Cohaesibacter gelatinilyticus: one gene and its partner. The protein of the gene in region 1 interacts with the protein of each later gene in a pairwise test. Links are inferred from orthologs where the notes say so. Each region holds a gene or a part of one and is shown on either strand. Other genes may lie near its edges. The genes, in order: sfsA and CRO57_RS13910.

Evidence for each region.
Region 2: the proteins of sfsA (region 1) and CRO57_RS13910 interact in binary tests that used the Escherichia coli proteins (3 or more experiments, as listed by UniProt). The link is inferred for Cohaesibacter gelatinilyticus from one-to-one orthologs.

The regions. Positions count from the first base shown.
Region 1 is NZ_OBEL01000001.1:1,897,982-1,901,090, reverse strand. The notes cover bases 120-2,896. They hold sfsA (DNA/RNA nuclease SfsA), read right to left. Parts: upstream 1,974-2,896; coding sequence 1,266-1,973; downstream 120-1,265. Other genes in these bases: CRO57_RS08605 (competence/damage-inducible protein A), read left to right, coding at 2,115-2,864; map (type I methionyl aminopeptidase), read right to left, coding at 283-1,119; radC (RadC family protein), read right to left, coding at 120-272. Also shown: more of radC, read right to left, coding at 1-119; gpt (xanthine phosphoribosyltransferase), read left to right, coding at 2,950-3,109. UniProt on the Escherichia coli protein: Binds to DNA non-specifically. Could be a regulatory factor involved in maltose metabolism.
Region 2 is NZ_OBEL01000003.1:13,616-16,885, reverse strand. Bases 252-3,189 are described here. They hold CRO57_RS13910 (glutamate-5-semialdehyde dehydrogenase), read right to left. Parts: upstream 2,389-3,189; coding sequence 1,114-2,388; downstream 252-1,113. Other genes in these bases: proB (glutamate 5-kinase), read right to left, coding at 2,425-3,189; CRO57_RS13915 (nicotinate-nucleotide adenylyltransferase), read right to left, coding at 430-1,083; rsfS (ribosome silencing factor), read right to left, coding at 252-283. Outside these bases: more of rsfS, read right to left, coding at 1-251; more of proB, read right to left, coding at 3,190-3,270. UniProt on the Escherichia coli protein: Catalyzes the NADPH-dependent reduction of L-glutamate 5-phosphate into L-glutamate 5-semialdehyde and phosphate. The product spontaneously undergoes cyclization to form 1-pyrroline-5-carboxylate.

The DNA of each region.
Region 1 (3,109 bases):
TTGAGTTCAGTAACAACCGAAGGACCTATTCCAGGAAATTCCTCGAGCAGATGATCTGGTGCAGAGACAACTTCCGAAAAGCTGCCAAAACGCTCAAGCAACTGTTTTGCCAGTGGTTTGATATCGCGGCGGGGGATGGCGCGAAAGAGGACTAGTTCCAATAGCTCATAGTCATGCAGAGATTCGGGACCGGATTGGCGAAATTTGTGCCTTAGCCTTTCCCGGTGGCCCATATAATGGGGTTTTGCAGATGTATCCTCAGATCCCGCCATATTGGTTCCGTCAGGCTGTTCCACTCGAATAAGGAGGCTTATGAAGTCCGCCGGGAGAGGTGGTAAAGATCTCGCAGCCATCTTCTGTAATGCCAAGAGAATGCTCAAATTGAGCTGAGAGGGAACGATCTCGTGTAACCGCTGTCCAGCCATCAGCAAGCACCTTTACATGCGGTTTTCCGAGATTGATCATGGGTTCGATGGTGAAGATCATGCCTGGCTTCAAGGTCACGCCTTCGCCTTTACGACCATAATGCAAGATGTTGGGGGCATCATGGAACAGGCGGCCGAGGCCATGGCCGCAGAAATCACGAACCACACCGCAGCGCTGTTTTTCCGCATATTCCTGAATAGCTGCGCCGATGTCACCGGTTGTGTTGCCCGGCTTGGCCATATCAATGCCGATCATCAGACAATCATAAGTCACGTCGATCAGTCGTTCTGCTGCTCGCTTTACTTTACCAACCGGATACATGCGTGAGGAATCACCGTGCCAGCCATTGAGGATATAGGTGATGTCGACATTGACGATATCGCCTTCCTTCAATGGCTTGTTATTGGGGATGCCATGGCAGACCACATGGTTGATTGATGTACAGCAGAATTTGGTGTAACCGCGATAGTTCAACGTTGCGGGCAGGGCGTTATGTTCTTCGCCAAAAGCTCGGAAAAAATCGTCAATTTCTTGTGTAGTAACACCGGGTTTGACCAATTCGGCAACCTTATCAAGGGCAGTAGCTGCCAGTTGACCAGCGGCTCTCATACCAGCAAAGCCATCTTCTTCATAAAGATGTATATCACCAGTGTTACGCATGGGACCTGTGGGCGCCGGGATGTAATTGATCATACTTGTATGTTCCAGACTTTAACGCATTCAGAATGCTTCGCTCTTGTGCTTCTTTATGGATATATCTGATATGGATTGGTTGCAAACCCTCTTGCACTTGTTTGCAACAAAATGTGGAGCTGTTTGTCCGCTTTTGGTGTGCTTGTTTATCCTTGAGAGCGAAATGGTATCGGATCAGTCAATGTGATCTCTTCCGTGGTGATTTTGCAAGCATATCCATAAGCCTCAACGCCTCGTTCGATTGCCTTATCGAAGGCCTCTCCATACGCAGGATCGATATCACGGGCGAAGTCAAACTGCTGTGCATCCGTTCTCTGAATCAGGTAAAGCATGACAGCTCGGTGGCCTTGTTCAACCATATCGGAAAGTTCTGCCAGATGTTTGGCACCGCGTTTGGTCACCGAATCGGGAAACTCGGCCAGACCAGCCTCGCGAAGCAAATGAACATTCTTGACTTCAACGTAACAATCACGTTTTCCATCTGAGCGAAGGAGCAGATCAATGCGGCTGTTTTGACCATATCTCACTTCTCTCTGAACATGCTCATATTCTGTCAATTCAGGAATGGCTCCGGCAAGAATGGCCTCTTCAACAATGCGATTGGGATGGGCGGTATTGATTCCGACCAAGGCCCCATCTACTTCCATGAGTTCCCAGCTATAGGCCAGTTTTCGCTTCGGGTTGTCAGATTTTGAGAGCCAGCAAAGACTGCCTTCGTCTTTCAGTCCCATCATTGAGCCCGGATTGGCACAATGGGCAGTGATAACGTCGCCGTTCTCCAGTTTCATATCGGCAAGAAAGCGTTTGTAACGTTTAAGAAGGCGGGCAGGGATGAGAGGAGTTGGCAGTTTCATTTGGCTCTAAATGCTTTAATGTGCTGACTATGGGAGCAATATGCTCGCATATTGTGGGCTTGTGGTGGGTGCACCCATGAGGTAAAGCGAAGTGCATCCGATCTCAAGCCACTATAGTGGATGAAGCGAGAGAGCATGGCAATGGATGCAGATTTGGTAACGGCAGGTGTTTTGGTAATTGGGGATGAAATCCTCTCGGGTCGCACCAAAGACAAGAATGTCGGTTTCATTGCCGATTATCTGACGCAACTTGGTATTGACCTGAAAGAAGTGCGCATTGTTGCGGATGATACAGATGCGATTGTAGAAGCCGTCAATGCCATGCGTGCATGCTGGACCTATCTCTTCACCACTGGTGGCATTGGGCCGACCCATGATGATATCACCGCAGATTCCGTGGCTACCGCCTTTGGTGTGAGGATCGACCATGATCCGCGTGCTGTAGACATTCTCACCCGTCATTATCAGGCGGGTGAACTTAATGAAGCACGCATGCGTATGGCGCGTGTTCCATTTGGTGCAGACCTGATTGAGAACAAGGTTTCCAGTGCACCGGGTTTTCGTCTTGAAAATGTCCATGTGATGGCAGGGGTGCCATCGGTTATGCAAGCCATGATGGACGCTATCGCACCCACTTTGCGAACCAATAGCGCGCTATTGAGTGAAACCATCGATACAGGTGTTGGCGAGGGGCTAGTGGCGGAACCTTTGCGGATTGCACAAGAGCGTCATCCTGAGGTTGTGATGGGGTCCTACCCCTATTTGAGAGATGGCCTTTTTGCGACAAAACTTGTGCTGCGTAGTCGCGAGCAAGACAAGTTGAAAGCGGCATGTGAAGATATTGAGACCATGCTGGCTGACCTGAAGGGTCAAAGGCAGGCACAAATTTAGAGCGCGTTCCTTTGACTGGAAGGTCTTTCCTTTTTTGAGAAGAGATACGCATTGAAAGAAAAGAACGATCAAGGACAGAAAAGCAATGAGTGAAACTCCTGCCAATGCCTTTCCCGTTTATTGGGAGCAATTCCATCGTGATAGCCGTGCTTTGGCCTTTCGTCTGAAAGGCGTTGCAGACTGGAAAGCTATCGTATGTATCACCCGTGGTGGTCTGGTTCCCGCAGCTATTATTGCTCGGGAAT
Region 2 (3,270 bases), on another replicon or contig:
CAATCAGCACCCAGTCGCAATTTGGCAGACCTTCGACATGGGCATTGCCGAACCCGTTATCCTTCAGATCACGCAGCAGACGATCAGCAACAGCTCCCACATGACGGTGGGACCGACCAGAGCTGATGATCATGAAATCGGCAAGAGAAGACTTGCCGCGCAAATCGATGGAAAGGGTGTCTTCAGCCTTGGAATCATCCAGGCTCGACAAGATCAGGGTAAGCGCTTGCTCTGGATCCTTGCGATCTGTTGCAGGGGCTTGGGGAGAAAGGCCGTTGGGCATGGTCTCCATTTGTGTTGCGGTGGACAAATGCACCTCATTTTCCAAAACTGGATCATTCCTTGCTCGGTATGGCCCCCATAGACTGGCCAAGAATGTGAGCGAAGGTTGATCCGTCGAATCTCTCGACTCTTATAATCTAAGTCATTCTATGTGACATTATCAAGGCTGTTGCCAGTGCCCTCACCCTTGCGCTTCTTTTCGCGCAGCAGTGTCGATGACAGATGTGACCGCGGTCCATGGAGGAAAACCCAGCAGGGGCCGCGGTTGGCAGATAGGCCTTTCGCCTCTTTTTCTGGCAGGCGCCAGCGTTGATAAGTCTGGGCTGCCTTGGAAGAAAGAGGCGACAGGCTGTAACCCGGACGGTCAATGATTGCAATGGGTAAAGTGGCAAAAATGCGCTTCCATTGCCGCCAATGATGAAAATTGGCCAAATTATCGGCTCCCATGAGCCAAACAAAGCGATTTTGCGGATATTTCCTGGTTAACCAGAGAATGGTCTTGGCGGAATAGCCGGAACTGAGTTGCTGCTCGAGCCCGGTCAGCGAGATGGATGGGTGATCCATCATGTTGGCTGTTTGCTCCAGTCTCTCTTCCAGTCGAGGAAGGCTGGAATTGTTCTTGAGCGGATTGCCCGGCGTGACCAGACACCAGATCTTGTCCAGCTCCAAGCGCTTCAAACCTGTCAATGCGACATGGCGATGCCCGTCATGAGGTGGATTGAAGCTGCCTCCATAGAGCCCGATGGTCATACCGGGCTCGATAGGTGGAATGCGCGTGCCGTGATTGGGTGATCGGCTCATGGAGTTTGGGTCCAGCTTTCTCGTTCACAATTATGGACGAATCTGCCCGGTGCCGTGAACGCGATATTTGAAGCTGGTTAATTGCTCCAGACCAACCGGGCCACGGGCATGCATGCGGCCGGTGGCGATGCCGATTTCGGCGCCCATGCCAAATTCGCCACCATCGGCAAATTGAGTGGAGGCATTATGCATGACAATGGCACTATCCACTTCATTGAGGAAACGGCTAGCAGCCTTGGCATCCTCAGTGATGATGCTCTCTGTATGAGAGGAGCTGTAGGTCGCGATGTGATCGATGGCCTCTGCGATATTGTCGACCAGTTTCACAGAGATGTCGGCTGAGAGATATTCGGTGTGCCAGTCTTTATCACTCGCTGCTACCACATTATCAGTCAGCGCAATTACTTCCTCGGTGCCATGAATAGTGCAGCCGGCGTCCTGTAGGGCTTTTACAATCGGTTTGGCATGGCTTTGCGCGAGCTTGCGATCCAGCAGCAGGGTTTCTGCTGCGCCACAAATTCCGGTGCGGCGCATCTTGGCGTTGACGGCGATTGCCAGTGCTTTTTCCGCATCCGCTGCTTCATGGATATAGAGATGGCAAACACCTTCCAGATGTGAGAAGACCGGCACGCGTGCTTCATCCTGAACACGGCCAACCAGACCCTTGCCGCCTCGGGGCACAATCACGTCGACATTGCCACCCAGACCTTTGAGCATTTCTCCCACAGCTGCGCGGTCTGTGGTTGGTACCATTTGAACGCAATGCTCGCTCAGGCCCGCGGCTTTCAAGCCCTGCATCAAGCAGGCATGAATGGCACGAGAGGAATGATAGCTATCCGAGCCACCACGCAGGATTGAGGCATTGCCAGCTTTCAGACATAGGGCACCTGCGTCGGCTGTAACATTGGGGCGGCTCTCATAAATCACACCAATCACACCGAGGGGGGTGCGAACGCGTTCAATATGCAGGCCGTTGGGACGATCCCATCCAGCCATGATACTGCCAACAGGGTCAGGTAGTTTGACAATGGCGTCCAACCCCTGGGCAATGGCGTCAATGCGTTTCTCATCCAGTGTCAGGCGATCAAGGAAGGAGGCTGCCATGCCGTCCTTCTTGCCTTTTTCGACATCTTTTGCGTTCGCGGCGAGGATTTCCTTGGTCGATGCGCGAATAGCAATTGCAGCCTCGGACAGGGCTTTGTTTTTTTGTGCTGTCGGGGCGTTGGCGAGCTCTCGGGCGGCGGTTCGAGCTTTTTGACCCAATGTCATCATGATCTCGGTCACATTGCCTGTCATGTCATTCATTTGCCTGTTCCCCTCAAGGCTTAAATCTGAAATCTGTTATCTATTTTCGAATTCGCTCAGAACCATATCATCGCGGTGGATGACTTCGGCTCTACCATCGTAGCCAAGCAAGCCTGCAATCTCATGGGATTGCCGACCGATAATTTTATCGGCTTCCGTTCGATCATACGCGACCAGACCACGGGCGATTTCTTCTCCATCCGGTCCGTTTAAAATGACGGCGTCCCCGCGAGAGAAGGCGCCTTCCAGTCTGGTGACACCTGCTGGTAGCAGGCTTTTACCGGAGAGCAGCGCTTTGACTGCACCGGCGTCCAGCATGATCATTCCATGGGGTTCCAGTGAGCCATGGATCCAGCGTTTGCGGGCGGTGATCGGGCTGGCTTTAGCCAAAAACCAGCTGCATTTTGCGCTACTGACAATGGCTTGCAACGGATTGTAGCCAGCACCGTTGGCGATAACCATGGATGTGCCTGCTTTCACAGCGATTTTTGCAGCAGCAATCTTTGTGGTCATGCCGCCTTTGGCAAGGGATGATCCGGCACTGCCTGCCATGGCCTCAATCTCCGGGGTGATTTTTTCAATCACGGGAAGATGCCTGGCATCGGGATTGGATGCCGGTGGTGCGGTATAGAGGCCGTCAATGTCAGAGAGCAGTACAAGACAATCGGCGCTGATCATGGTGGCTACACGTGCGGCCAGACGGTCATTGTCGCCATATTTGATCTCGGATGTGGCGACCGTGTCATTTTCATTGACGATTGGTACAACGCCCAGTTCCAGCAAGGTCGCAAGCGTGGCCCTAGCATTGAGATAAGGGCGACGTGCTTCGGTATCACCCAATGTCAGCAGAATTTGACCTGCTATCAGCTCTACCTTGTTCAG